4 regions of the Clostridium beijerinckii genome follow, and region 4 is predicted to be linked to each of the others. Evidence: riboswitches for the same ligand, from Rfam matches in the RefSeq annotation. Region 4 holds a riboswitch; each other region holds the start of a gene.
What was found. Region 4 has a riboswitch for thiamine pyrophosphate ahead of thiW (energy coupling factor transporter S component ThiW). Riboswitches for the same ligand answer to the same signal wherever they lie in the genome.

Region 1: it holds a riboswitch for thiamine pyrophosphate, as region 4 does, so the genes downstream of both, thiF (sulfur carrier protein ThiS adenylyltransferase ThiF) here and thiW (energy coupling factor transporter S component ThiW) in region 4, are expected to answer to the same signal.
Region 2: it holds a riboswitch for thiamine pyrophosphate, as region 4 does, so the genes downstream of both, tenA (thiaminase II) here and thiW (energy coupling factor transporter S component ThiW) in region 4, are expected to answer to the same signal.
Region 3: it holds a riboswitch for thiamine pyrophosphate, as region 4 does, so the genes downstream of both, thiT (energy-coupled thiamine transporter ThiT) here and thiW (energy coupling factor transporter S component ThiW) in region 4, are expected to answer to the same signal.

The regions. Positions count from the first base shown of each region.
Region 1 covers NZ_CP144906.1:732,307-740,287, reverse strand. The annotation lists gene PZA12_RS03605 (putative bifunctional diguanylate cyclase/phosphodiesterase) at 1-441, opposite strand, end outside; gene PZA12_RS03600 (DUF4250 domain-containing protein) at 634-825, opposite strand; gene PZA12_RS03595 (tRNA 2-thiocytidine biosynthesis TtcA family protein) at 915-1,781, opposite strand; gene PZA12_RS03590 (thiamine phosphate synthase) at 1,965-2,615, opposite strand; gene thiF (sulfur carrier protein ThiS adenylyltransferase ThiF) at 2,623-3,426, opposite strand; TPP riboswitch at 3,613-3,720, opposite strand; gene PZA12_RS03580 (ECF transporter S component) at 4,051-4,647, shown strand; gene clpB (ATP-dependent chaperone ClpB) at 4,915-7,506, opposite strand; gene PZA12_RS03570 (CBS domain-containing protein) at 7,772-7,981, shown strand, end outside.
Region 2 covers NZ_CP144906.1:2,314,420-2,322,400, reverse strand. The annotation lists gene PZA12_RS10815 (ABC transporter ATP-binding protein) at 1-36, opposite strand, end outside; gene PZA12_RS10810 (MarR family winged helix-turn-helix transcriptional regulator) at 50-493, opposite strand; gene PZA12_RS10805 (PQQ-dependent sugar dehydrogenase) at 669-1,769, opposite strand; gene PZA12_RS10800 (ABC transporter substrate-binding protein) at 2,729-3,733, opposite strand; gene PZA12_RS10795 (ABC transporter permease) at 3,714-4,496, opposite strand; gene PZA12_RS10790 (ABC transporter ATP-binding protein) at 4,493-5,260, opposite strand; gene tenA (thiaminase II) at 5,261-5,929, opposite strand; TPP riboswitch at 6,021-6,118, opposite strand; gene PZA12_RS10780 (Cache 3/Cache 2 fusion domain-containing protein) at 6,170-7,981, opposite strand, start outside.
Region 3 covers NZ_CP144906.1:76,716-84,696, forward strand. The annotation lists gene PZA12_RS00345 (hypothetical protein) at 1-2,068, shown strand, start outside; gene PZA12_RS00350 (hypothetical protein) at 2,080-2,652, shown strand; gene PZA12_RS00355 (prolipoprotein diacylglyceryl transferase) at 2,872-3,642, shown strand; gene PZA12_RS00360 (hypothetical protein) at 3,686-4,468, shown strand; gene PZA12_RS00365 (Mrp/NBP35 family ATP-binding protein) at 4,487-5,326, shown strand; gene PZA12_RS00370 (ferredoxin) at 5,456-5,647, shown strand; gene thiT (energy-coupled thiamine transporter ThiT) at 5,869-6,546, opposite strand; TPP riboswitch at 6,601-6,701, opposite strand; gene PZA12_RS00380 (DegV family protein) at 7,106-7,954, opposite strand.
Region 4 covers NZ_CP144906.1:4,785,881-4,793,861, forward strand. The annotation lists gene torT (TMAO reductase system periplasmic protein TorT) at 1-366, opposite strand, end outside; gene thiE (thiamine phosphate synthase) at 678-1,307, opposite strand; gene thiM (hydroxyethylthiazole kinase) at 1,400-2,230, opposite strand; gene thiC (phosphomethylpyrimidine synthase ThiC) at 2,438-3,748, opposite strand; gene thiD (bifunctional hydroxymethylpyrimidine kinase/phosphomethylpyrimidine kinase) at 3,819-4,625, opposite strand; gene thiW (energy coupling factor transporter S component ThiW) at 4,656-5,195, opposite strand; TPP riboswitch at 5,385-5,495, opposite strand; gene PZA12_RS21835 (4Fe-4S binding protein) at 5,561-6,805, opposite strand; gene PZA12_RS21840 (FAD:protein FMN transferase) at 7,234-7,981, opposite strand, start outside.

The sequences.
Region 1 (7,981 bases), 1.5 Mb from region 4:
ATTTATCATAGATTCTTTCCAATTTTTCATCAAAGAATCTATGTCACCATATTCATTCTCTAAGTCTTTAAAACAATAACTAGTTCCAGTAAAATAATACTGTTCATTACTTTTAATTGACTTCCCGACAAGAATAAACTCAACAATGTTCCCCCTAGGACTTTCCATCTTATATTGTAGCTGCATTTGTTCTCTATTTATATAGTGTCTCTTTAAATCTTGAGAGAAAAAGCTTAAAACATTTTGTTTATCTTCTTCAACAACAAAATTTATAAATTGATCTAAAGTTTCATTCTTAGTATCATACTCTTCAAAAAAACTTTTCATTGTATCATCAATTATTAATTTAAGCTCTGATTGATTCCAAATTATATTAACGCCCAAAATTGCTATAGAATCAAATATTTCCTCATGATTTAATTGAAGTTCCTCCCTAATCATATATATACAATCCTTCACATAATTCTCTAATTTATACTATTCCTGTTTGTTAGAATCTTTAGATTTCTTATCATTTGCTAATGATGCTATTAAAGCTGCTGTTGCTGCTATAACAGTAATTAATTTGCCTGTCTTTTTTAAATTCATATAACATCACCTTCCTAACTTTATGAATAATTATTTATTAAGACTCTAATTCTTAAATTGATTTTCTTCTTCATCGTATTTATATCCGATATTTATTAATATATTTATTATATCGTCTTTAGATAATTCTAAATCATCACAAAGAATATCTAATGACCCATATTGATCTCTTAATTTCATGTTTATTACACTTAACAATATGTTTGGATCACTGATCCCCATAGGATTATTTTCCATCTCTACTCTTCCTTTTCATCTATTGGTATATGGTTAATTATAGCATAACATACATTTTCAAATTAATAAATACTTTTAGTTACTTAAGTCTACTCTTCATCGTAATAATCTAGAAAAGAATGCTTTTCTTCACCTTTTTGCCAACCTAATATTGAATCCATACTAACATTTTCAGCTGCTTTAAATATAGACTTTTCAACTCCACTAAAATTCTTCTTTAATTCTTTAATAAGATCTTTTATTTCATATCTCTTATTACCTATTCTTTCAGCTGCAACCATGCAAGCGCAATTCAATGGCCATATACCACTATAATTTATAAATCTTTTTATATACTCTTCCTCTATAAAATACATAGGCCTAATTAATTCTAAACCTTCAAAGTTTTTGGCTTTTAATTTAGGCAACATTGTCTTAAAATTACCACCATATAAAATGTTTAGCATAGTTGTTTCAATTACATCATTATAATGATGTCCTAATGCAAGTTTATTACATCCAAATTCTTTTGCTTTTGCATAAAGAGAGCCTCTTCTCATTCTTGCGCATAAGTAACATGGGTAATCCTTAGCCATTTTATCAACAACATCAAAAATGCCTGACTCATACATATGAATCGGAATATTTAGATGGTCACAATTTTCTATTAGTAAATTTTTTATATCTGGATGATACCCTGGATCCATAGCTAAAAATACTAATTCAAATTTAACTTGACCATGTCTTTGCAACTCCTGAAATAATTTTGCCATAAGTATACTATCTTTTCCTCCAGAAATTCCAACAGCAATTTTATCTCCTTCTTGAATTAAATTATATTCTTTAATTGCCTTAACAAATTTTGACCAAATATGCTTTCTATAGCTTTTAATTATAGCTTTTTCAATCTCTTCTAGTGGCTTTTTTTCTCCATCTGGTATAATTCTTGGACAACCTTTTCCTGCAATTGTACTCATTATTTCATTTCTCCTTATTATCTTAATAGCATCCAGGTCATAGATACTAATTATTCTTTAATATATCTTTCTTTAAAGAGTTTATAATGAACACTTAAGATTTACAAGTGTTTTTAGGTTTTAATATTAGCTGATTTTAATTATTCGTATTTGTACTTTGATTTTTATATATCAAAGTAATGTTTATTTAGAAAGAGATTTCACTAATTCTTCAGGATTTTTGTCTTTCATTAAACTAGACATTATAGCAATTCCACTTGCTCCAGCATCCAATACTTTCTTATAATTATCTTGATTTATTCCGCCTATTCCGATGATGGGAATGTTAATCTTCTTGGAAAGAGCCTCTATTTCCTTAATCCCTCTAGGAGGGAGCCCTTTTTTGCAATCAGTTTCAAACACATGGCCATAAATAACATAGTCTGCTCCTAATTTAGCCGCCTGTATACCTTCTTCGCAACTATGTATTGAAACGCCTATCATCTTATATATTTTATATTTATTCCCACTAAATCGAAAATTATCCACTATTTCTTTAGAATTTATTGCTCTTCCTGTGCATAACTTGTTACTAATATTTATAAAATCATTAAATGATAACTGAATTCCATCAACATTGGACTTTCTAGCAATATCTATATTGGAATTTAGTATTATTCTGATATTTGTATTTTTCAGTTCCTCTTTTACTTTCAAAACTAATATTATTAGCTCTTCACTGCTTAAATCTTTTTCTCGTATAATTAAGAAATCTAGATTAGATTCTGATATTTTCTTTATTTGATAAAAAAAGTCACTACAAAGTTTTCTATTTGTTATTCCAATTACAGACATCTTTAGTTTATACCTCTTCCCCTAATATTAATCTAAGAGCCATATTCGCTTCATGACAAGCTGCGATACCAACCCTAGGTGCCATTAACCCCTCATTTACTTTTGCCTCATTTTTAAAGTCTCCACACATATATAGCCTTGTATTTATTTTTTTGCTAATTATTAGATTATTAGAATAATACCCTGCCATACCTGATGCTGAAATAACCTTTGGCTTTTCTGTCTGAAGTAAAACTTCTCTAACTATCATCGCTTTATTTTCTGCGCCATCAAATGCTTCAATTACAATATCCATATCCTCAAATAAATCTTTAATGTTATCCTTATCTACATACGTATCAACAACTTCGATATTTATGAACGGATTGATTTCTAACAATATTTCTTTTAATGCATGGCATTTTTTCATTCCAATATGTCTTATAAAGTATTGTTGTCTGTTTAAATTACTTGGTTCAACCACATCAAAATCTATTATTTTTATGTGTCCAACACCAACTCTTCCCAATGCTAATGCTACTGTTGAACCCAGTCCACCAAGTCCAGCAATAGCTATCTTCGCCTTCTTAACTTTCTCGTGAACCTTTGGAGTATGTCTACTTACCATTAATGCCTCTAACTCTTCTTTTTTAGGCACCTCGCCTCTCTTGATTAAAGTAACTTTATCTCCTTCATTTAGAGAATAATCTTGTTTAATTGGAAAGCCATTTAAAATAACTATATCCGCATCACTTTTTATCTTGTTTCTAACTTCAAATGCAGTAATTTCTCCCTCAATATCTATTTCTCTTTCATTTACTAAAACTTTCAAACTAATATCCCCAATCTAAATAAATTTTAAAACTTAATGTATCTACTTATTATTTACTCATTATTTTCTTATCAGTCTTTTTTCATAATTTATACTACCAATGGGCAGAACATCTACTTATTTGGCTTCCATAATAAATTACTAGAGAATAAAAAGACTTACCCTAAGGTAAGTCTTATAAATCTTCTAAAATATTTATTGCTTCCCTACGGTGGTATTAGCCACATCAGGTCAAAAGAGTTAAAGCAAATAAGCTTCTCTCAGCCAATTAAATTAGCACCCCTAGCCTTTTTATACTATTCAATTTCTATTATGGTTATATATTATCATTTTATTTCTTATAATTCAAATTTTTATGGATCAAATCCATAAATTAGACTTGTGAATTTAATCATATTTTAAATATAAATCAACTTTTTTCTAAGTTAACATAATTAAGTATAGAAACAGTAATTATTATTCCTATATTTAAGTTTATATTTTTAAAATATAATTGAACATTTTTTCTAACGTGGTAAAATAATATATGTCGGTATTCAATTAGAAGCTGAACGGAAATTCGTATATATTATATATTTTTCCGAATTATATCCATATGTCAAGGAATAAGAACGGAGGTACCTTATGGAAAGAGGCTATACTAAATCTAAATTTTCAGTTAGACAGATTGCAATGATCGGAATGCTTTCTGCAATTTCAATTTTCTTAGGATTAACTGGACTTGGGTTCATACCAATTCCACCTGTAAAAGCTACTATAATGCATATTCCAGTTATTATAGGTGCGATAGTTGAAGGACCTATAGTTGGATCCCTAGTTGGATTAGTTTTTGGTTTATTCTCAATGTATCAAAATTTTACTGCTCCTGGTCCAACATCATTTATATTTTGGAATCCTATAATTGCATTAGTTCCTAGAGTCCTAATTGGAATTGTAGCATACTATGTGTATATACTTCTTAGAAAGAGATTTAAAAATCAAAGCATTAGTATCGCAATCGCATCAATCTGTGCTACATTAATTAACACTATAGGTGTTTTGGGTTTAACTTACGTATTCTATTTAGAAAGATACTCTGCTATTTTAAAGATAAACCCACAAACTGCTGGTATTGCAATTGCAACCATTGGTTTAACAAATGGAGTTCCTGAAGCTATAGTGAGTGCTGTAATATCAGTTCCTGTAATTGTAGCGATATTTAGAATTAAGAAAAAAGTTTAACTAGACTCTAAACAAGTAAAATGAAATATTTTTTAAAGAATATAAATTATAAAGAGGCACTTGCTAAAAGTTGCCTCTTTTCTTATTTTAATTATTATTTACATATATAACTATTATGAAGAATTAAAATATATTATCTCATACAAATGTCACCATTCCTATTAACTGCTAAAAAAGTTGCTAACGGATTTTTCTTAATCACTAAAGAATAAAAAAATTCCTATAGATCACATTTATCTACAGGAATTTTATAAAACTTATTTTTTACTAAAGTGGTTTTATTATTATTTCTTCATCTTTACTATCAATCAAAACCTTAGATCCATAACTTAGTTCACCCTTAATTATCATCCTAGCGAGTCTATTCTCTAAAGTGTTCTGTATATATCTTTTTAATGGCCTTGCTCCATAAACTACATCATAACCTTCTCTTGCCATTATTGTTTTTGCTTTATCTGTAACTTCTATTTCGATATTTTTATCTTTTAACCTCAAACTTACTTCTCTTAAGAATATATCTATAATTTTCTTAATACCAGACTCTGCCAAAGGTTTAAACATTATAGTATCGTCTACTCTATTTAAAAATTCCGGTTTAAATCTTGATTTTAAAACACTCATTACTTTTGATTTTATTTCTTCATCAACATGATCTTCATTAGTATTTTCTAATAAATATTCACTTCCAATATTTGAAGTCATAATTATTATAGTATTTTTAAAATCTACTGTTTTACCCTTATTATCAGTTAGTCTACCATCATCTAATATCTGAAGGAATATATTAAACACATCTTCATGCGCTTTTTCAATTTCATCAAATAAAATTACACTATATGGTTTTCTTCTTACAGCTTCTGTTAGCTGACCACCTTCATCATAACCTACATATCCTGGAGGCGCTCCAACTAATCTAGATACTGAGTGCTTCTCCATATATTCTGACATATCAATACGAATAATATTTTCTTCTGAATCAAATAAATTTCTAGCTAGTGTTTTTGCAAGCTCTGTTTTACCAACTCCTGTTGGCCCTAGGAATATAAATGATCCTATTGGTCTATTGATATCTTTAAGCCCAGCTCTTGCTCTGAGTATTGCATTAGTTACAGCTTCTATCGCCTCACCCTGCCCTATAACTCTATTACTCATATCATCTTCTAGTCTTAAAAGTTTTTCTCTTTCTCCTTCAAGTAAATTAGTTACAGGAATTCCAGTCCATTTAGAAAGTACAGCAGATACCTCTTGCTCTGTTACTTCCTCTTTTAATAAAGCACCTTCATAATTTTCTCTTAGTTCAATTTCTTTTTGCTTGATTTTTTCTTCTAAAGCAGGAATCCTACTATATTGAATCTCAGCAACTTTATTATAATCAAAGTTTCTCTGAGCTACTTCTATTTCTCCTCTAGCATCATCTAACTCACTTTTTAAGGTTTTAATAGCTGTGATTTGCTCTTTTTCTTTGGTATATTTTGCAGTCATTTCATCATTCTTTTCTTTTAATCCTGCAAGTTCTTTCTCTAGGTCATCTAACCTATTTTTTGAGCCCTCATCCTTCTCTTTTGATAGAGCTTCTTTTTCTATTTCTAACTTAAATATTTTTCTTCTTATAACATCAAGTTCTGTTGGAAGGGAATCTATCTCAGATCTTATCATAGCTCCAGCTTCATCAATTAAATCAATTGCCTTATCAGGCATATATCTATCTTGAATATATCGATCAGAAAGCTTTGCAGCAGCTACTATAGCTGAATCATGAATTCTAATCCCATGATGGATTTCAAACCTTTCTTTTAATCCTCTTAGTATTGCAATTGTATCCTCCACTGTAGGTTCATCTATAATTACTGGTTGAAATCTTCTTTCTAAAGCTTTATCTTTCTCAATATATTTTCTATATTCATCAAAAGTTGTTGCACCTATACAATGCAGCTCTCCTCTTGCTAATAATGGCTTAATCAAATTACCAGCATCCATTGCTCCATCAGTCTTACCTGCTCCAACTATTGTATGAATTTCATCTATGAATAGTAATATTCTACCCTCACTGCTTTGAACTTCTTTTAATACTGCTTTTAATCTTTCTTCAAATTCACCTCTATACTTAGCTCCGGCAATCAAAGATCCCATATCCAAGGCAAATATAATTTTATCCTTAAGGCCTTCTGGAACATCTCCTCTAACTATTCTTTCAGCTAATCCTTCAATAATCGCTGTTTTACCAACACCAGGTTCACCTATTAAGACTGGATTATTCTTGGTTCTCCTTGATAAAATTCTTATTGTCCTTCTTATTTCTTCATCTCTTCCTATAACAGGATCTAACTTATGCTTTTTAGCAAGGTCAACTAAATTAGTTCCATACTTTGCTAATGCATCATATGTCCCTTCTGGATCTTGCGTTTCAACTCTTTGACTTCCTCTAACTTCAGAAAGAACTTTTAAGAAATTATCCTTGGTTATATTATATTGCTTTAATATTTTAGAAACTTGATTGTTATCTATTTCTATAATAGCAAGCATTAAATGTTCAACACTAACATATGAATCTTCAAACTGTTTCGAAAATTCTTCAGCTTTAATTAACACTTCCTCTACTTTTCTAGTTATATATACATTGCCAACTCCTTCTCCTAAAACCTTTGGCATTGCATCTAATTCTTTATTTACTGAAGCTTTTAGATTCTTTACTGATACACCCATTTTAGTAAGAATATTAGGGACTAACCCGTCCTCCTGCTCTACAAGAGCTGAAAAAAGATGAATTAAATCTATTTGCTGATGATTAAATTTAACAGCTGTAACATTGGCATCATTCAATGCTTGTTGAACTCTCAACGTCATTTTATCAATATTCATACTTATTCCTCCTAGATCTCTATGTTAAATTTCGAAATTATTATTAAAACTACTTTATCACTATACCTAAATAATTCCTCTTTACTTATATAATAATACATAGGTCAAAGAAAGTCAAAGTTTATTCAGCCTTTTTTTAAATTTTTTTATCATCTAAAGATTTATTTTAAATTTTGTTGTTTTATAGTAAAATAGTAATATAAATATTATTAGCTTGTTATTTTACAGCTTAACGATATTAAACTTTTTTAAAAGAGGTGATGTTATGAAAATAAGTTCTATCATTAAACCAAATTTCCATACAATTAATGTAAACGATACTATAGATAAAGCTTTAGATTTTATGGACAAACTTAATATTAATGGAATGCCAGTAGTAGATGATAAAGAAATTGTAGTAGGAATGATAGTAAAAGCTGATATATATAGATTCATGATACATCCAGGACATTATGTTAGCTGTCCAGTTGAGTGG
Region 2 (7,981 bases), 2.5 Mb from region 4:
TGTGTACTGTTTTAAAAATCTAAACAATTTAATCATTAGCGCACTCTCCTTAATTAGCGTTATTTTCACTTAAAAGTCTTTTGAATATTATTAGTCCCTCAGAAATCTTATTAAGCTCTTCTTGTGTTCCTTGATTTAGTATACTCTCAATATTATGTTCAATTTGTTTATTAAAATTCTTATGAATTTCAATGAATTTCGGAGATATACTTACATAGACAACTCTCTTATCATCTTCACTTCTTTCTCTTATAACAGCATCTTGTTCTTCAAGTTTATCAATAATACCTGATACTGTACTATTAGGCAAATGTAGCTGCTTGCTTAATTCAGTCACTTTCATTTTCTTATTTTTATATAAAAGTCCAATAACCATGCCCTGTGGAGCTGTCATTCCAGTCCGCTCAATTATTTTTTTCATATTTAATCTAAATAAATTCATTACTTCTTGAAATAATCTTGATACCTCTATACTTTCATTAATAATCTCCATATAATTTTCACCTCTTTTATATTTCGTATTCAAACATTTCGTGTACGAATATTTCACTTTCGAAATAAATTATATATCTCTAAATATATTTTGTCAATTAACAAATAAAACTAATTAAATCTAAGACTTTTATTCAATGAGAGCCTTAGATTTAATTAGTTTATTGAATATTTTTTTATTTTAAAATAAGCCTAATAATTTTATCATCACCTGTATTAATATTTCCTCTTCCATCTCTATTACTCGTTGTAATGTAAATTGATCCATCTTTAGCCTGAATAACCTCACGTAGACGTCCATATTCGTTTTTGAACCACGATTCTACATTATTAACTACGCTTCCATCTCTATTTAGTGAGATAACAAGCAGTTGCTGTCCACGTAAATTAGCAACTAGAAGTTTTCCCTGCAATGGTCCTTGGGTTGCAAAAGCAATACCAGAAGGCGCCCATGTATCTTGTCCGCTGTGTATTAATGGCTTTTTTATCTGAATTTCAGTAGATTCCTCATCTCCTTGAAAAAGAGGCCACCCATAATTGCTTCCTGGCTTAATTATGTTTATTTCATCATGAGCTGACTGTCCATGCTCTGACTCATACAAAACATTTTTTGAATTCCAAGCTAATCCTTGAGGATTTCGATGACCTAAGCTATAAAGTGCTGAATTAGAAATTGGATTATCTTCTGGAATACTGCCATCTAATTCTATTCGTAGTATTTTTCCTGCTAAACTTTTAGGATCTTGCGCCAATGCTGAATTTCCTGCATCTCCTGTTGTAATATATAATTTTTTATCTGGGCCTATCTTTATTCTGCCTCCATTATGAATTCGTCCCCCAGGTATTTTATCTATAAGAACTTTATCAATAACCGCCCTATTATTGCTCTCAATCACTCTCACAACACGATTATAAATTACATCTCCTTCTCCATATGTATGCATAACATACATATAATGATTTTTCGAATAATTTGAATCTAGAGCAATCCCCATCAAACCACCTTCCCCTTGACTGACAAAAGGTTCATTAAATTTTATTATTGGATTAGGATTAAGTTTGCCGTCTTCAATAACTCTAATTGCTCCAGACCGCTCCGTAAAATATATTTTTCCTTCATCACTTATATCTATTGCCCATGGTACGTATAAATTTTCAGCTATAACTTGAATTTCGTAATTAAGTTGTCTTGATGCCCCTACTATTACTTGTACATTCGATTTATTGTGACTCTTAAATACTGTGTTAAATAAAATGTTTTTAATTATTTTTTTCATAGTATTATCCTCCAAGTTTAAAATAATACATGTTACAATGTAAACTTTAAGGAAAAAGCAACAAATTCAAAACATATAATTTGTTGCTTTTCTCTCAACCTATATAATTACAATATTATTCTTTCAAGAGTCCAACTGTACCGGCTAAAATATAAATCATAATAAAAAATTTCATATAGTAAAATTAGCTTTTCCTCAGAACTACTCTAATATCACATAGTATTTATAAAACAATAAAAAAATCGCAGGAGACTGTGGTTAAGTTCCGTATTGTGCATATAAGAACATTTTATGCAGGCGAATAAGATTTCTTTTTTATTCTCTTTACGAACTGTAACTTTCTGAATCAGTATTTTTCATAACTTATACCCTCAAGGGGCACAATGTCCACAAATTTAACTTGAATATAAATTCCTAGAGAATAAAAAAAGATACCGAATTATAATCTATATGTTGCAATTCACAATGCACATTTCACAATTCACAATTACGTCTAAAATTCTTGTAATATTCTTAGAATTATGATTAATGATTATTTTTGCAATATATATATTCAGTATCTTTTTTAATATAATTTATCTGTTTTTATCTAAATATGGATAACATAATCATAAAATATACTTAGACTGTGCAATATCTTCCAACCAGAAATGAGTGATATACTTTTGTGGAATGTTTCATTGGTAATTTTGATGGATGTGATTCTTTTGCTATAAGTTGTTCCAAATGTGCTAGTTCAAAAAGTGAGAATCGAAATTTTATATTTCGTTCTTCGAACTTTCTCTGTGAGCGCTTGTTCTTTGAGGCTAGCACTTTGGGTGCAACTTTATAGCCTTAGAATCACCCATCATAATTGCCTAGAAACTGGAACAAAAGTATATTATTCATTTCGGTGATGTATACGCATAAGTATAGATTATAGTTAGTTTATCTATACTATTTCCTATATCAAAGATAAATTATTGAAACACATCTTTACTATCTACATCAGCTTGAAGTAAATTCTTATCTTTTAACCATTTAATATTGTTATTCCAATTTTCTTTATCTTGACTTAAGAATTTACCACTTTCATTTTCCATAAGAGGTAAAAGTATCTCTAAGCTCTTCTTTTCTGTCTCTTCATCTAATGGGAAACTTTCATTTTGAGCCTTTAATATTAAATCTAAAGCCTTATCAGGATTCTTTTGAGTATATTCAAATCCTTTTTTAGCAGCTCCTAAGAACGCTTGTATTGTATCATTATTATTCTTAATTGCGTCATCGCTTGCAACAAATGCTAATTCGTAGTTATTTGGCACGCCAAAATCTGATGGCGCAAAAGTTTCTAATTCAATACCTTTTTTCTCTAATAATATTTTTTCATGGTTTATATATCCACCTATAATTGCATCAACTTGTTTTGTTTCAATTCCAGGCATTAAGTCATATCCAACATCTACAAATTCAACCTTTGATGGATCTCCACCAGCTTGTGCTACCATTGCTTTAACAGTTTCTTTATCGATATCAAAAGATGCATATCCAACTTTTTTTCCTTCTAAATCTTTTAATGTTTTAACTCCTGAATCTTTACGAACCATTAGTTGATTTAATGAACTTCTAACTATTGCTCCAACAGATTTAATAGGAATATTTTCGCCTCTCGCTAAGATAATTTGTTTAGGATAGCTTATTGCTAAATCAGCTTTTCCTGCTGCTACTAATTTAATTCCATCATCTGTACCTGCAGGTGTAATTAAGTTAACCTTTAATCCTGCTTCTTTAAAGTATCCTTGCTCTTCTGCTGCATATAAGAATGAATGTACTGCATTTGGATACCAGTCTAAAAGAACATTAACCTCTTTAAGTTCTTTGGTAGCACTCTTGTCTTCCTTATTATTAGAAGCACTAGAGCACCCGCTAAATACTAAACTAACTAACATAATAAATAGTAAAAATATACTAAGCTTTCTTAATTTCATGATTGTCCTCCTTCAATCCTCTTCTGTATTTTAATAAAGTCTTTTCTAGCAAGAATCCTACAGAAAATAGAATTAATCCTAGAAATGATAAAACTAACACTCCCGCAAAAACAGAATCTGCCTGAAGCATTCCTGCTGCTCTCTTAATATATATACCTAATCCCTTTTCAGCACCTAGCCATTCTCCAATGGTAGCCCCTGAAATACTGTAGGTTGCAGCTATTTTAAAACTGCTTAAAAAATTTGGTAATACTGAATTCATATGGAGTTTAAAAAATATTTGAAATCTATTTCCTCCAAGGGCTTTTAAAACATCTTCTAAATCTCTATCTACACTATTTAATCCATCTAAGGTACTTATAACTATAGGGAAAAAACAAAATAGTATTACCACTGCTACCTTTGACCATATGGTATATCCAAACCACATAACCATAATTGGAGATAAAGCTATAGTCGGAATTGTTTGAGAAAAAATTATAATTGGATATAAAGTTTTCGAAACATTTCTCCAAAGATATATGGAAAGTGCACAAGATATACCTATAATTACGGACGCAATAAGCCCTAATAGTGCTTCACCTAGTGTGATAAGAGAATGTTTATATATTAAATCTTTTTGATCTACTAAAGCCTTTATGATTTCAGAAAATCTAGGCAAAATAAAATTTGGCACCTTAAAATATGGTATTATAAATTCCCATGCCAAAATTATAATTATCAAAAATATTAAAGGAAATATATAGTCTTTAATTTTTTTCATTCTATATCCCCCCCTTTATTTTCTTCTAAGGAGTCAAGAACATTTAAAATATCTCTTTTTAGCTCAATAAACTCACTAGAAAGTGTAGTCTCATAATTCCTTGGTCTTTCAATATTTACATCTATAGATTTTAGGTTTCTATATGGAAGCTCCGTACAAATAAGAATTCTATCTGATAAAAGTAAAGCTTCCTCTATATCATGAGTTATCATAAACACAGTATTACTTTGTCTTTGACAAAGATCTAAAAGCCATGACTGCATCTTTCTTCTTGTTAACGCATCTAGAGAAGAAAATGGCTCATCCAATAAAATTATGGAAGGATTATTTACTATTGCTCTTAAAAATGAAGCTCTCTGCCTCATACCACCTGATAATTCATGTGGATAATATTTTTCAGTTCCCTTAAGTCCAAAACCCTCAAAGTATGTGGCTGCCACTTTTCTAGCTTCTTTCTTACTATAACCATTTAATTCAAGTCCAACTGCTGTATTGTCAAGAATATTTCTCCAAGGCATTAAGGAATCTTTTTGAGGCATATACCCTATAATATTTTTATTGCCATCTTTTAATATATTTATATTGCCCTTTTGTGGCTTTAATAGTCCTAAAATTAATCGAAAAAGGGTACTTTTGCCTGTGCCACTAGGTGCAATAATTGTGACAAATTCATTTTTATTTATATCAAAAGATAAATCATCTACTATTAATTTCCCAGAATCCTTATATCCAAAGGATAAATTATTAATTTCCAATGCTTTCATCTAAATAACCCAACTTTCCTTTTTGTAGCACCCATCCCAAAACATATATTCATATTTTGAAGATATAATGAAAATCTCTTCTAGTTTTTGAAGTTGTCTTTCTGGAAGCCCTTCTGCTAGTTTATCCATAAGTTTTATGCACCAATCATTTTCTTTGTTATATTCTTCTGTTGCATATGTAAGTATCCATTCACTGTAAAGTGGATGCTCTAATGCCTTACTATTCTTTGCTAAGGTTTTTCCAATAAATGCATAACTCCACATGCATGGAAGCAGTGCTGCTACTAGTTCAGCTAAAGATCCTTCTGATGATACCTGTAGCATAAACTTTGTGTATGACAAATTACTTGCATTTGGCTTTGTGGCCTCCAGTTCTTCCTTAGTTATTCCAAACTTTTTAGCATATTCAGTATGTGCATCCATTTCAATATTTACTATAGCATTTGCACATTTAGCAAATGCTTGTATATCTTCTAATGAATCTGCTTTAACCATCCCTAATGCAAAAAGTTTTATATAATCTATTAGATAAACATAATCCTGTTTAACGTAAAAGCAAAACTTATCTTCCTTTAAGGTCCCCTCACTAAGTTCCTTAAGAAAAGGATGCTCCAAGCATGCTTCCCAAATAGGTTTACCTTTCAATAATAATCTTTGTGAAAATTGCATAAAAAAACTCCTTCCAAACAGTACTAAAATACCATTGAAAAGAGTTAATAATCTAATTAAATTGTAAATCTACTACTTTTAGATTTAGCTTTATATTATCTTATAACTTCCCTTCGCTGGCATTACCCAGTGCAGGTTCAAAGGGTCTGAAAACTCATCTCAGCCATTCTGGCTCCCCTAGTACTCGTCTAAATTTTATACTCAAAGCTTAAAAATGTCAATGAAAATTTACCATCTTGTTTAGCTATATATGTCCGAAAACTCAATATTAATATTTTCAACCTTAGATTGGTTTGCATAACCATTCTTGTTTTTCTTACCTTCATCTTCTGGAACTATCTTAACAGGAAGACATATAATAAACTCTGTACCTTCTCCATAAACACTTTTTACTTCTATTGTTCCTTCATGCATCTCAACTAAAGCTTTAACTATAGATAGCCCAATCCCGCTGCCTTCATGGCTTCTATTTAATAATCGTTCTACTTGCTTAAATCGTTGGAAAAGCTGCGATACTTTTTCCTCTGGAATTCCTCTTCCTGTATCTTTTACAGAGATAACGATATAATCATCAATATCATATAGATTAACACTTATTTTGTCTCCTGGTTCAGTGAATTTAGTAGCATTGGAAATTAGATTAAGCAAAATTCTTTCTAATTTTTCCTCATCAAAAGCCATAATTTTTTCTTCATTATCTGTATCAAATATTATTGTTCTAGACATATACCCTACATATTCAGCAGTTGATTGTGTTATATCCTCTACAACTTGTACTATATTGCCATTTTTCAATTCTAGTTTCATATAACCTGAATCAATCTTTGTTATATCTATAAGATTATTCACCAATCTTACCAACCTATAACAGTTTTGTTTTATACTATTTGTATAATTCTTCATTTTTTCAGTATTTAAATCCTCATCTCTATTTATAAGTACATTAAATAACTGAGCTGTTGAAAATATAATATTTAAAGGCGTTCTTAATTCATGTGACATATTAGCAATAAATTCCGTTTTTAATTTTTCATACTGCACAGTTTCTTCTAGTAATCTTTTATTTTCTGCCAGCATATTATTAAAACTATTTGCTAAAACTCCGATCTCATCTTTACTATCTATATTACATCGTATTGTTAAATCACCTTTACTCGCTATCTCCATACAAGATTTCAACTTGTTAATAGGCTTAACTAATGTATTAGCTAAAAATAATGCTATAATTCCGCCTAAAACAATAATTATTCCCCCAGTAGCTATTGTGGTCGTCAAAATTGATTTTGCTGAAGAGTTTAATTCCTCATAATCTGCTGTAGTAACTACATACCAATGCCAAGCTTCAAAATACTGATAATATCCTAATTTCTTAACTCCGTTATAAGTGTACTCAATCATTCCACTTTTTTCATTATGCATTTTTTGAACAAAATCGTAGTCACTTACATTCTTTCCACTATCAGATGGATGAAGAATTACATTTCCTTCAGAATCTAGTATGTACGCATATCCAGTCTTCCCTAATTTGATATTACTTAATGTCTTATCTAAATAATCATTACTAATTTTATTTCCTAACCCTATTGCCCCTATTACTTTTTTATCTTTATCTAATATTGGCTTCATTCTTGTTAAATATCCAATTCCTTCTATTCTAATATCGCCAATATATTCTTCATTATTTAGTGTCTTTTTATAAGCTTCAGTATCACTTGAAATATATGTACCTAATATCCTATTACCATTATTAAATACGGTAGTAGAAACCCTTATTAGTTTATCATCTTGTAATAAAAACATTGTTGCTATACTACCTGTTGATTGTTTTAGTTTATCAACTATAGTATTATCTAAGGATATTCTTTGATTTCCTGAATATAAAACTGGTAAGTTAAAATCTCCAACTTTTACGATTTCATTGTAATCAACTCTCATATCAGCTAAATTGTTTAATACGTTATTCGCAAAATTTAAATCTCCATAAGATTTCTCAGTAAGCAAATCATTTCTTACACTCAAAGTTGTAATAATTGATTCTGTTAAACGCTGACT
Region 3 (7,981 bases), 840 kb from region 4:
AAAACAATTAATTGATATTGGACCTTTAGCAATAAATGAAGTCGGAAAGGGAGATACTAGCAAAGAATATTATGTAAATAACATAGCTGGTCTTGGAATATCTTATGAAAAAATATCTGGTGCTGCTATATGCAGGGTCAAAGATAACGAAACAGAGTTTGTGATGCATGGCTTTATGAATGGAGAAGAATCTGCTGATAATTGGAGAAAGTTTAAGATTATAAAAGTTGATTCTAGGAAATCTGTTGATAAAACAACATTACAAACTAAGGATAAAGAAAATTTGACTGTAAGTACACCAAGTAAAATTATAGCTCAGTCAGATACAAAAGTGGATGAATTAATAAAGGCACCTAAATTACAAGATGAATCAGTTGAACGAAAAAAAGATGAGATTGATCTTCAACCTAAAGCGAACATAGAATCTAAAGTTGAAGATAAACAAAATAGGATTCCAGAAGATCATCAAAACATAACTGAAACTATAGATAATTTAGATGAGGAAAGAAACAAGAATAAAGAGATCAAAAAATGTGAGAAAGATTATAAACATGACAAGTGCGACAAGCATGATAAAGAAGATAAATATGATAAGTGCGATAAACACGACAAATGTGACAAAGAAGATAAATACGATAAGTGCGATAAACATGACAAATGCGATAAAGAGGATAAATACGATAAGTGCGATAAACATGACAAATGTGATAAAGAGAGTAAATATGATAAGTGCGATAAACACGACAAATGTGATAAAGAGGATAAATACGATAAGTGCGATAAATATGACAAATGTGATAAGGAAGACAAATACGATAAATATGATAAATGGGATAAAGATGAAAAATATAATAAGTTTGATAAATATGATAAACATGATGAGTATGACTATTTCGAAAAAGAAGAAGATATGGATGATGTTATTGGTAAAATAGCTAAGAAATTAGATACTTATGATGGGGTAATAGATCTAAAAGTAAGTCATCACATGTATGAGGATGTTATAATATATGGATTCATAAAGGATAAGAAGAATCATAATTCTAAATGGAAGAAATTCAAATTAGAAAAGAAATGTAGAAATGAAAATCAGGATATAGATAATGTGCAAGTTAGCTCTAGAAGAATAGAAGAAAACTTTAAATTGGATAAATTAAATAACGTAGATACATCAGATAGAATGGACATAATAGATTTCGATGAATATGAAAATAATATTCAACAAGGAAATTTAGGTGGAGCCACAGGAGCAAATGATACATCTACGATGAATACGACTGGTGCAGGGGATACTACTGGTGTAGGGGAGTCTATGGAGCAAGGCAACTCAAATACTGGAATGAGCCAAGTTGATACAGGAACAATGTGGCAACCATGGTCAGGGAACTCGGCAAATCAGACTAGCGCAGGAGGTATGAACCAGACAGGCACTAATACTGTAGCAGATCAAACATCATCAAATACTGGAATGAATCAAATGAACACAGGAACAATGTGGCAACCATGGTCAGGTGGAACAATGAATCAGACAGGAACAATGGGACAGCCAGAGACTAGCGGTGAAACTGGAGGCATGGGACAGCTAGACTTAAATATGGGAGATACATCAAATGAAAATAATAATAATCAAAATACTTCAAATCAGGGATTCACTATAAGTGGAGATATAGGTAAGTATTTTGAGAAGTTAGCACAAGATTTTAAACCGTTTATTGGAAAATTAAATGATATAAACTTCTGTAAGTGGTATAAAATCATTGTAAATGGTATAGAAGATTTATCAAATGATTCAAATTATAACAAATATACATTAGCATATTATCCAATGTTAAATTATTATCCTTACATTAGTAAAACAGGACATTTCTTATTAGGATATAAATGCAATAAAGATGGAGAAATGCAATATATTATATATGCAATACCAGGAAGCAAAGAAAAAAATGATCAACCATATGGTGGAAGAACAGGTTTCGTAACATGGACTAATGATAGTAATAATAGCCAAGGATATTGGTTAATGTTCTATGATTTTAAAAATTCTTCAATCGTAATTCCAGCAAGATAGAGAACATTGTTATGAATAAGAAGCAGTTGATTGTTACGTCAATATTGTTATCATTGATGTTGATACTGGTCATAACCCAGGGCTTCTTTAAAGAAAATTTCGAACAGGTAATTCTTATGGATCAGGGAATAAGCAAATTTAAAGAATATTCTTTTGACGAGAATAAATATGTTATATCTCTGCCAAGTGAATGGAATGTGGAGGAAAAAGAAAGTAAAGGGCAATATGTGAGTTATGAATTAGATTTTAAAGACAAAAATAATAAGCTTACTGGTTTATTGCAAGTAGTAAATACAAAAGAGGATATAAACGTGTTTGCAGAAAAAGATTTAAATAGTCAATGCCTAGAATATTATAATTCAGAATTAACACCTTTTAAAAATTCCTATAATTCAGGAGTATTAGTTAAATATGAAACAAAAGTAAAGAATGGGTATGATTTTAATAATGAATGCTATTATCTAAATTTAGAAGAAGGTAAAACAGCAAAGATATTATTTAATCTTAAGTCAAAGGATTATAAGGATAATATGAAGACTATTTTAAATACGATTATTTCAAGTATTAAATCATCTCAAAGTTGAAATTAACCAATTTATTGTATATAAAGTTTTCTGGATCATAAGTGGTTGATGTGAAAAGATTACATTATATGCTTAATATAAAACATATAATTGTATGAATGTTGAGTTGATGAGTTAAATAAGATTTGCCAAGGATAAGCATAAGTATTATAATTTAAGTATCAAGGAGAGGCCAGGATAGCTTCTCCTTGATACTTATTTGACGTTTGGAGGCGAGCAATGAGGATAATACTATTTGAGATATTTGGGATACAGATAAAGAGTTATGGATTAATGATTGCAATTGGAATAATAGTTGCAGCTGCTATATTTATAAATAAAGGAAAGAAAAAAGGCTATGATGAGGATTCCTTATTAAATTTAGTAATTTTAGCTGTAATAGGTGGAGCACTTGGTGGAAAGGGATTATTTATATTAACTGAGATTAAAGATATTATTAAAGAGCCAAGCATATTACTGAACTTTGGATATGGATTTGTTATATATGGTGCCATAGGTGGAGGAGCCTTGGCTATGTACTTATATTCTAGGAAAAAGTCTTGGAACATTGTTGAAATGTTGGATATGACGGTTCCAGGTCTTGCAATAGCCCAAGGTTTTGGTAGAGTTGGATGTTTTCTGGCTGGATGTTGTTATGGAGCAGAAACCAAGTTACCAATAGGCGTTACATTTCCAAAGGGATCTTTAGCACCAGCTGGAATACACGTGCATCCAACGCAAATTTATTCATCAATATTTGACTTTTTGTTAGGATTTATGCTTTTGTACTATAGTAAGAAAGAAAAACAAAAAGGAAAAATAGTGGGACTATATTTAATAGTATATAGTATAGGTAGATTTTTAGTAGAGTTTTTAAGGGATGATCCAAGAGGGAATATCGGGATTCTATCAACATCACAATTTATCGCAATATTTACTTTGGTGATTGGTATTGTTGTATTTAATAACCATAGGATTTTCAAAGGAGCGAAGAAGAACAGTGAGAAATAGTAAGTTTTTAACAATAGTTTTACCATTGGTAGTAGTCTCTAGTATGATGCTCTCAGGGTGTAGCTTCATTGATAATATAGAAGTTAAAATGAATCTTAAAAATCAACAATTTGATTATATAAAGCAAAATAAAGTCGATAAAATTATCATACAAAGTGTTAGAGATAGTGGATTTAGGTTTGTAGTTAACGATCCTAAAGCCATAGAAGACATTTACAAGATTTTATCAGATGGAAGTGAAGTTTCAAAGAAAAGCTCATTAGATCCAGATTATATTTTTGAGGTGTGCATTGGAGATGAAGTGAGAAAGTATCAGTATGTAGTTGGAGCTAACGAACATGGGACAGGAAACTTTTATGATGACGATAAGGCATTTTCAGTACCTAAAAATTTAGAGAATACAATAATGCAAAATCTTTCATTCATAAGAAAGCCAAGAGACTTTAATTATATATACTATCAATCAATATTAAAAGTTATTGATAAGAAAAAAGAAAGTTTATCCAACGGAAACAAAGTTGGAGTGAACATAGCTGGAGATACAGATTGTTTGAAATACATATTTTCTGTGGATTTAGAAGATTTTAAGAAAAGTTTGAACAAAACTTTACCTAGTGTTGATTTAGTAAATAATAATTATGAAGATTTTGATACAATAATTAAAGTGAAAAATAGAGGATATAATAGTACTGTTTTCAAAACACTAATAACAGTAGATAATAAAAAGGATAATTCCTTTGAAAGCTATTATATAACAGCAGAATATAATTATAAAGACTGGGATATTAAAATAAGTGAGCCTAATAAAACCCCACAAGATTGGTAAGCAAAGGAGCATATATAAATGAGTTGTGAAAATTGTAAAAGTAAAGACACATGTCAATCTAAAGGAACAGGATGTAGTGAAGAAAGTTTAAAGTTAACATCCAGATATGGAAATATTAAAAATGTTATAGGTATTATAAGTGGAAAAGGTGGAGTTGGTAAATCAACTGTAACTGGAATGATGGCAAGTATGTTATCTAAGAAGGGATATAAAGTAGGAGTATTGGATGCAGATATTACAGGTCCATCTATGCCTAGATTTTTTGGAGTTAACAATAAAAGAGCTAAAATAATTCCATTAGAAAATGATATGGTAAAATTTGAGCCAGTGGAAACAGAAAGCGGGATAAAAATAATTTCCATGAATCTTTTAACAGCAGTAGAAGATGAACCTGTAATCTGGAGAGGACCTGTAATTACAGGGGTGTTAAAGCAGATGTTTGTAGAAACTAATTGGGAAGAGCTTGACTATTTACTTATAGATATGCCACCAGGTACAGGAGACATTGCTTTAACTGTAATGCAGGAATTTCCTATTGATGAAATTGTAATAGTTTCTACACCACAAGATATGGTGTCTATGATAGTCAAGAAAGTTGTTATTATGGCCCAAAAGATAGGTGTAAAGATTAAGGGTGTAGTAGAGAACATGGCATATATAAACTGTCCAGATTGTGATAAAAAGATACGAGTATTTAGCAGAAAGTCATCAGAAGAAAATGCAGATTATCTTGGAATTCCTTTAATAGGAGAGCTACCAATTAATATTGAACTTACAGAAGCATTGGAGCAAGGAAAAGCAGAGGAATACGTTAAGGAGAATCCGCTATATTCACTGATATTTGAAGGATTATATTAATAGAAAACTTCTTTTCCTTATACTATATTTATTTCATTATTTTAAATTATATTATTAAATATACATAACTTAATATTTCTTGGGAAATAATAAGTTTGTAATTTGATATTAGAGGAGATGAAGTAAACCATGAAACCAAAAGTAGATAAAGATACTTGTATAGCTTGTGGATTATGTCCATCTATATGTCCAGAGTGCTTTGACATGCAGGATGATGGAAAAGCAGGAGCTATAGTTGATGAAGTTCCAGAAGGTTGTGTAGATGAGGCAAAAGAAGCAGAAGAAAGCTGTCCAGTAAATGCAATTGAAATAGAAGAATAAAATTTAATTGCAAAATACAACTAAAACGTCTAAAATAAATAATATTTATTTATTATTTGATCAAAAATAGGATTAATTTTGTTTTATAAAACAAAATTAATCCTATTTTTATTCTATATGTTTTGCATTAATAAGCTTAAAACGCAGATAAGTGAAATGTTTAATTACTACGTAGAGCTTCGAAACTTAATTGTATATATATAAATTGTTTTATATAATAGTTAGTTTGAAATAGTATTTACTGATGATGCATGAAATATTCTTTCTATAGGAAGAACAGCTAAAATTACTAAGCATATGATTCCTTCTATTCCAACCATAGGACCATTAACAAGCAAAGAATAAACTACTGGAGACATTCCTTCTGGGGCAAATGATCCAAAGAAAACTATACCAGAAATAAGATGACATAAAAATCTGACCAGTACTGCAATGCTTACCCCAACTAACTTTCTTTGTTTGAAAAATCCGGCAAGACCTAATGCTGTAAAGGGCAATGGATAATCAAACAAAACTTGAACAGGATGTAGTATATATGGATCCAGTATTAAGGTTATTACACCATAAAGAAATCCTGTTAAACATCCAACTTCAGGACCATATATGAATGCTATGAGTAATACTGGTATCATGCTGCCTAAAGTTATGCTACCACCTTGAGGAAAATGATATAATCTTAGCATTTTTAATATAGTGGCTAACGCCAATGCTATACCAATCCTAGCAATTAGTTCTGGAGTGAATTTTATCTTTCTTGCCTTAGCTAATACTATAAGCAGTAAAATACATCCTAATAAAGTTATAATGGACATTGGACTTGCAAGAATGTCTTGAATGTTTTGTGAGAAATTCTGGAAAAGTTTGGAAAACTGTTCGATCCAATCATTAAAAATTGACATAAAAAAACCTCCTTAATTGTGCTCGGAGATTATCAACCAAATAAATAGTTTAAAGTTTTTAAGAGGTTGCATTCCCTACGCTAGAATTAACTAGATCAGGTTTTAAGGGTTTATGAATATCAAATCTCAGCCGCTCGGCTCCCCTAGCACATTATAAATATATTACACTTACACTATTTTATACCTATTATTATAGATAGTCAATTAGATTGTATGTATTAAATTTGTTATTATTACTTAAATTGGAATGTGAATTTGAGCTAGAAGCAATCAAATTTATAGAGTGATGTGGGATTGTGTTATTTGGTAATTTATTTGATGAAATGGTGAAGATATCATCATTTCTATTGACAATAGTAGCATCTTTATATGTTGAATCTAATATAAAATCTTTCATAATAACAAAACAGTCCTTTCAGTAAAGATTTCTTTGTTATTATTATTTACAAGTAGAAAAGTAAGTATACTTGTAAAAGATTAAAGAACTAAATAAAAAAATATGAATTTTAATATTTAGCTCTTTAATTATGAGTAAATAGTTAACATATATATTTTTCGATTAATCTAATCTTTCAACTATAAATCCAACAAGACCAGGTCCGGTATGAACGCCAAGAGCAGGTCCTATTGATCCTCCTAAAGTACATTCAATTAGATTAGGAAGATCTTTTATAGAATCATAAAGCATTTTAGATTTCTCAGGTGCATTCCCATCTAAAACCCAAACTTTACATTTATGATTTTCTAGATAATTTGTTAATATATTTGTTAATTTAGATATACACTGTTTTATGCCTCTTATCTTACAAACCGTATGGTATATGCCGTCATCGCCAACAGTAATAATAGGCTTTAGATTGAGTACACCCGCTATAGTTCCGGCAACTTTACCAACTCGGCCTCCCTTTATTAAGTATTCTAATGTATCTATTGTAAAAAACACGTCAATCTTATCTCTAAAGGAAGGTAAGGTCATTACTATTTCATCAAAGGATTTCCTTTGCTTTATTAGGTTTAGAGTTTCAATGACCATAGCTCCTTCTGACATAGTTAAAGTCATAGAATCAAATACCAAAGTTTTCACTTCAGGGACATTTTCAGATGCAAGTCTTGCAGAGTTATAAGCGCCAGAAAGGCCACTTGATATTGTTATAATAATTGCATGTGTATATCCCTCATTTTTTACCTGTTCCAAAGCATCTGTAAAATCCTCAACGCCAGGTAAGGAAGTTTTAGGTATCTCCTTAGGCAAATATTCATATAAAGTCTTTGGTGTTATATCTATTCCATCAATATACTCTCTATCAGAGAATATAATTTTAAACGGGACTACTTTAATATTATTTTCTATTACGAAATTTGCATTCAAATCAGAAGCACTATCAGTTATTAATGCTATTTTATCCATATTAGTTCCTCCTAGAAATGTATAGTC
Region 4 (7,981 bases):
ATAATTTATTATTCCATAATTCGCTGAGACCCAATATTGATCTTCAAAATGAGGTAGCAAAACGCCTATTGTATATTCTTTCTTAGGCTTAATATGCCTCCACTTTTCTTTTACAACGCCTCTAAGATCACCCTCTTTACTATTTGAAGCAGCATCAATATTATAATAGCTATTTACTATTAATTTTTTTCTAGCTATTTGTGTCAAAATTCTATCATCATTTGTTTCTACTGTAGTTATGCTCTTCGATACTCGTTCTCTTTCCACGTATTTTTCTTTTTCTTTTCTGACAATATCATTAGATCTTATGTTTTTGTGATTTTCTATATATACTAATCCCAATATAAATACTACTGACGTTATCAAAATTGATAGTCCTAACCTTCTATTGATATATTTCCCAAATTTCGTAGCAAAGCACATCCTTACTTTCAAGCTCTATATGGAGATTATATGAAGTATTACTTTAATCGCCATTAAACTCCATTAAACTTGCTATTCTACTATAATCTTTATGCTATCTTAAGTTTAATTTTTTTACTATAATTTGTCAAAACATACTATGTGACAATATTCTGCAAAATATATTCTATACTTAATCTAAATAAGAATAAAATAAAAGCACCATACCAGAAATTCCAGTAAACAGTGCCTTTAAAATACTATATATTTAATAGTTAGATTTTAATAAATTCATTTTTTAATTCTCTAGCGGCTGCAGTAATATCTTTCTTAGCTATAATAGCAGAAACTATTGCAAGTCCATCAATTCCTATTCCTTCGAAATCCTTAACTCTATCCTTATTTATTCCACCTATTACAACTATAGGTATAGATACATTTTCTCTAATTTTTCTTAATTCATCCATACTAGTTGAATCTGCGTCTTTTTTAGTACCAGTTGAATACATCGCACCAACTCCTAAATAATCAGCTCCATTTTTTTCTGCTTCAAGAGCTTCATTTACAGACCCTGTTGAAACTCCAAGGATTTTATCATCTCCTATGACTTTTCTTACAATTGCTGCAGGAATATCACTTTGTCCAACATGTACTCCAGCCGCATCTACTGCTAGTGCAATATCCACTCTATCATTTATTATTAATGGAATATTGTGTTTATCTGTAATCTCTTTAACTTTCACAGCTGTATTATAGAAGTCGAGTGATGAACAATCTTTTTCTCTTAATTGAATTAATGTACATCCTCCAACTATAGCTTTTTCTACAGCTTCTTCTAAAGTTTCTGTACTCATTAAATCTCTATCTGTTACAAGATAGATACTATAATCTATTTTAGGTTTCATGAAACTTCTCTCTCCTTCACATTATATTTTAGATAAGTTCATATATTAATGCGTGTATTTCATTTTTATGATATACACGCAAACATTGTTTATTATATTTCCTTTATCTTATTCATCTTTTCAATAATATCAGAAGTCAAATTGCTTATGGCATCTATAATTGCAATATGAAAACTTCCTGTTCCAATCTTCCCTGCTTTATCCAAAGCAATTTCACCCGATATTCCCATGGAAATAATACCAGAAACTGCTCCTATAAAATAATCTGAACCTGCCCCACAAAACGCTCCAATTAATGCAGTTGTCATGCAGCCTGTTCCTGTGACATTAGATAACATCTTAGTTCCATTTTCAAGTATAACTACTCTTTCTCCATCAGATATAATATCTGTTGCCCCTGTAATGGCTACAGTACACTGAAGCTTTTTGGCTAAACTTTTAGCTACGTCTACTCCTTCATCATTTCCTGTTCTTGCATCATTTTCTGAGGCATCAACCCCTTTAGTTGTAGAGCCCAATCCGCTTATAAATTTAATCTCAGACATATTTCCACGTAAAACACTTATTTTCACTTCTTCTAATAATCTCTTTGTTGTTGAATTTCTGAAATCTGATGCTCCTGCTCCAACTGGGTCAAAAACGACTGGAATATTTAATTCATTTGCTTTCTTACCCGATGCAATCATAGATTCAATAGTTCGCTCATTTAATGTTCCAATATTTATTACAAGGGCAGATGAAATCTTAGTAATATCTGCTGCTTCTTTTATATCATCAGCCATAATTGGTGATGCACCTATTGCAAGTAAAATATTCGCACAATCATTAACTGTAACATAATTTGTTATATTATGCACAAGTGGTTTCTTATTCCTAACTTCATTTAATAAACTTCCTATTTTAATTGATATTCCATTACTCATAAATATCTTTTAGTGAGAATTCATTCTTTTAATAATCCTCACTAAAATACCTCCTCTCAAAAGTAAAAACTTTTTTTAATTTCTTTTCCTTAATATACATGTTGCAATAATAAACTCGCATCTAAAATTCTAGTAAGACAAGTTCTCAATTAAAATAATACTATAGAAATTTAATTGCAACACAGATAATTATAATTCACGTAAATCTTATTTCTGGTCGAGAAGCTCCACTTTATCACCATTTAAAATTCTGTTAGTTGTTCTTACTGCACACATTTTTCCGCACATAGAACAGCTATGCATATCTTCTGGTGGTACACTTTCAAAATATTCTCTAGCCTTTTTCCCATCAATAGCAATCTTGAACATCTCTTCCCAATCAAGTTTTTGACGAGCATCTGCCATTGCATTATCTCTATCTCTAGCCCCTGGAAGTCCATTAGCAATGTCTGCTGCATGAGCTGCAATTTTAGATGCGATAATTCCTTCTCTAACATCAGATAAATCAGGAAGTCTTAAATGCTCAGCTGGTGTTACATAGCAAAGGAAATTAGCTCCATGTGTTGCTGCAATAGCTCCACCAATAGCTGAAGTTATATGATCATACCCCGGTGCAATATCTGTAACAAGAGGGCCTAGTACATAGAAAGGTGCCCCATGGCATAATCTTTTTTCAATTTGCATATTAGCTGCAATCTCATTCATTGCCATATGACCTGGTCCTTCTATCATAACTTGTACATCTTTTTCCCAAGCTCTTTTTGTTAATAATCCTAACTCTATAAGTTCTGTAATTTGTCCAGCATCTGTTGAATCATCAATACAGCCAGGTCTCATAGCATCTCCAAGACTTATTGTTACATCATATTCTCTTAGTATATCAAGTAATTCATCATAGTATTCATAAAATGGATTCTCATTTCCTGTCATCTCCATCCACGCAAATAGTAATGACCCACCTCTTGATACTATATTTAATCTTCTCTTATCTTCTTTAAATAGCGAAACTGTTCTTTTATTTATTCCTGCATGAATAGTAACAAAATCTACCCCAGCTTTAGCATGAGCTAACACCACGTCAAGAAAATCTTTAGCTTTTATATCTAAAAGATCTTTTTCAAGGTATCCAATTGCATCATACATAGGAACTGTTCCTATCATAGCTGGAGAATATTCTATAAGCTTTTCCCTGAACTCTTGAGTCTTCCCGTAATTACTTAAATCCATTATTGCTTCCGCACCAAAATCAATTGCCATTTTTACTTTTTCCATCTCTCTGCAATAATCAACCGAATCTCCTGATATCCCTAAGTTTACATTTATCTTTGTTCTTAATCCATCACCAATCCCCTCAGGGCTAAGTGATTTATGGTTGATATTGGCCGGTATAGCCACTTTACCTTCTGCAACAAGTTTCATTAATTTTTCTTCTGAAATTCTTTCTTTTTCCGCTACTATTTTAATTTCCTTTGTGACTATACCTTTTTTAGCTGCTTCCATTTGTGTTTTATAATTCATTTCTTTCCCTCTCCTCATACCATTATTATTTAATTTATTAGTTATAAAATTTAACTTGAGTTCTATAGTATTATTCAATCATTCCTGCTTTCTTATATAGCTCGTAAAAATGGTTAGTAGGTCCTACACCTTTACCAAGCTCAAAACCATGTTCGATTGCACATGTTATATATTCTTTACCACTTCTAACCGCTTCCTCTATTGTCATATTCTTAGCTAAATTTGCTGCTATAGTTGAAGATAAAGTACATCCTGTTCCATGAGTGTGAGTAGTATTTATTCTTTCTTGCTTTAGAACAAGAAAGTTATTTCCATCATATAACAAGTCTGTTGCTTCCCCTTCTAAATGCCCTCCTTTAACTAAAACTGCCTTCGGACCAAATTCTTTAAGTTTCAAGGCCGCTTCCTTCATTTCATCTAAGTTTTCTATTTTCATCCCTAAAATTTCTTCTGCCTCTGGTAAATTAGGAGTTATTAATGTTGCTAATGGAAATAATTCCTTAACTAAAGTATCTTTTGAATCCTTCGATAACAGATTAAATCCACTTTTAGAAATCATAACTGGATCTAGAACTATCACTGGTAGCTTACCAACTTTTCTCAAAGATTTTGATATAGCTTTTATAGATTCAATTTTAGAAACCATTCCTATTTTTATAGCATCTACTCTTATATCTTCAAAAATAACATCTATCTGAGATTCAATCATTTCAGGATTTATATCTTGAATTCCAAAAACCCCCATAGTATTTTGAGCCGTTACCGCTGTGATAACACTCATCCCATATACTCCATTTGCTGAGAAAGCTTTTAAATCCGCTTGAATTCCTGCTCCTCCACAAGTATCTGATCCTGCAATAGTTAATGCTCTAAACATAAACTCATCCTTTCACCTGTAATATTTCATTTAAATCTTATCTATGTTATTAGTTTCCTCTCTTTTTACTTGAAACTCATTATCTACTAGTATTTTTTTAATGACAGGAACTTTTATAAAAAAGTAAGCTATAATCGCTCCAACACTACAACTTGATATAAACGGAACAACATATACAAAAACCGCAACTTGTTTTCCTAACACCATTGTAGCTATAGGATAAGCTAATAATGCTCCTAATATTCCAGTTCCAATTATTTCTCCAATTACTGCAATACCCGGCTTTCTAAATTTTTTATAAAGAATTCCTGCAAGCAATGCTCCTACCATGCTTCCTGGAAAAGCCAATAAACTTCCTGTTCCCATGAAATTTCTTATTAGAGATGTCACAAATGCATTCATAAGAGCATATAATGGCCCAAGTGTTATTGCTCCAACTACATTTACGAAATGTTGTATTGGAGATATTTTAGCAGCTCCAATCGGTATTGAAAATGTTCCAAAAATAACAGAAATACCGATTAATACACCACTTAGTGCCATCTTCTGTGCTTTACTCTTTTCTTTCATTAAAAATCACTCCTTTAATAATAAAATCAATAAACTTACTTTTTAATGTGAAATAAATTTGCTAAATCACCTTTACAATGACGTTTAAATTGATTAACCTTAAAAGAAGTTAATTATTTTGCATAAAAAAAATGTATCCACAAGGGATACATCAATAAATTATGCACAAATCATATCAATACTTACACAAATAATATTAATATACTTCCCTACGCTGGTATTATCCAAATCAGGTTATAAGAGTCTAGGAAATCAATCTTTCCAATCTCAGCCAAAATATTAGCTCCCCTAGTTATTCAATTATAAAATTTTCTTTCACAATTTAAAGGTTATACCATTAAGTTTCAAACGTCAAGTATATTTTATTATTTTGCTTTATTCAAAGCATTTGTTACCGCACTCATGATACCCTTCGAACTATAAGTTGCACCAGATACAGTATCTACTGATGTTGATTGTTTTGAAATTATGCTCTTAATTATAGTTCCCTCTGCTCTTTGATAAAACTTTGGAGTATCTTGATTAGATATAGCTTGTATACTTGATATTTTCCCATTCGACACAGTTACAGAGACCTTAGTTGTTCCTCCTCTATAGCCTGTTCCACTTCCTGTGTATGTCCCATCTTTATATTCACTTGCATTATTTTGAACTGTATTTGAACTTGTAGTTTCTTGATTTAATTTTGAACTTTCTGGTGCAGCTTCAGTTTGTGAATTTATATTGCTTGAAACTTCATTACTCTTAGTTACGATTCCAGATTTAGTTACTGCATTGCCGGCGAAGTTAGTAAGTCCATATATACCTAAAAATGTAGCCATAGCTACTGATCCTGTTAACTTAGCATCTAAATCTCTTCCAAGTACATTTACATTAGCATTATTTCTGTAACATACTTCAGTACATTTTAAGCAATTTATACAATCTCCACCTTTGACACAATCTACCTTATAGAGCGGTAATCCCATTGAGCAATTCATTGTGCAAGCTCTACATTTACCACAATCAGCTTTTGGCTTATTAAGCTTAACTATTCCAATCTTAGAAATAATAGAGAATATTGCCCCTAAAGGACATAGATATCTGCAGAAAAACCTCTCAATAAACGCTGCTCCTATTGTGATTAATATTAAAAATATCAATCCAACAAGTAAACTCGAAAAAATAGTAGATACATCAGTTATTTGACCAAATACATCCCAAGGGCTTGTGCTTTCCAGTATACTGCTTCCCATAGTCCATGAAATAGCTATTATAAAAAGTAATACTACATATTTGAAATACTTAAGTATAGAATCAACTTTTTCATCTACTCTAAATTTTATTTTGAATACTTTTTTTGATATAAAATATATTAAGTCATTATATGCACCAAATGCACATATCCAACCGCAGAACCATCTTCCTAATACTATAGTCAAAAGCATAATAGCTATAAATTCTATTAAGCTTGGTAATGCTTCCAAAAAGTTAAAATTACCATTGATAATCATTTGATATACAGTTTTTACTTCACTGAATGTCATTGAATAAAGGCCTGGTAACAGAATAAATGCAATCAATTGTATAATATGCCTTATAATCTGCGATTTCTTTATTTTACTTGCCATATTTCTTTCCCCTTTTCTAACTCTCTATATTTAGCAATAATAAACTTTTATGTTAATTATCATTAATCACATTTTTCCAATTAATTTCTAATAGAAATATTATTTTCACTTCATTATCTGCTATTGCAATTTCTTTGATTAAGTGAATTATATCAATAGAACCTTAATGCTCCCTTAATCTAAACTGAGAATTCGCTGAGAAATGTCAATTAAAACATCTTAGAATTAAGGAAAAAAATAAATGGTTAGAAAAATCTAAATAAAAAAAGATAGTACAGATTGAATTTATCCCTGTTAATATCTTATATTCCAACTTAACGAGGTTTGTTTCAATCTGTATTATCTCTTCTTATCATTTTGCTTGATTTAAAGCTTTCCTATTGCCTAAATTATGCCCTTACTTCTATATTTAGCTCCGGACACATTATCTAAAAAAATTCACTATCTGTTAATGTAAAAATACTTTCATCAATACCTGATGTTTTATATATTTTCTTATCTTCTGTAATAAATATAGCGTCAATCCCCTCTATAGTCTCTATAATCTTCATAGCCTTATCAATACCAATTATATAAGCACCAGTTGACAAGCCATCTCCGTCGATTGAATTGTCTGATATAATAGTTGCACTTATAATTTTACTTTCAGATGGGTATCCTGTTTTAGGGTCAATTATATGATGAAATTTTTTTCCATCCTTTATAAAATATCTTTCATAATTACCTGAGGTTACTATTGATTTATTTTTTACGCTTAATATTCCTATAAATTCTCCCCTAGGCTTAAATGGATTTTGAATTCCAACTTTCCAAGCTGAACCGTCTTCCTTACTTCCAAGAGCAAAAATGTTTCCACCTAAATCAATTAATGCACTTTTAATATTATGCTGATAAAAAATATCTCTTACTTCATCAGCCGCAAATCCTTTTGCAATACCTCCGACATCTAAAGCCTGTTTATCATGTTTTAGCATTATTAAATTATTTTTGTCATCAAAAATAACATCATTATAATTTATAAGTTTTAATACCTTCTCTATTTTAGATTTTTCCGGAATTCGTTCTTCTTTTGTACCTATGCTCCATAACTTTACTAATGGTCTTATTGTTGGATCAAAAGTACCTTCTAAAATTCTACTGTATTCTATGGCTTTTTTAACTACAAAATAAGTATCA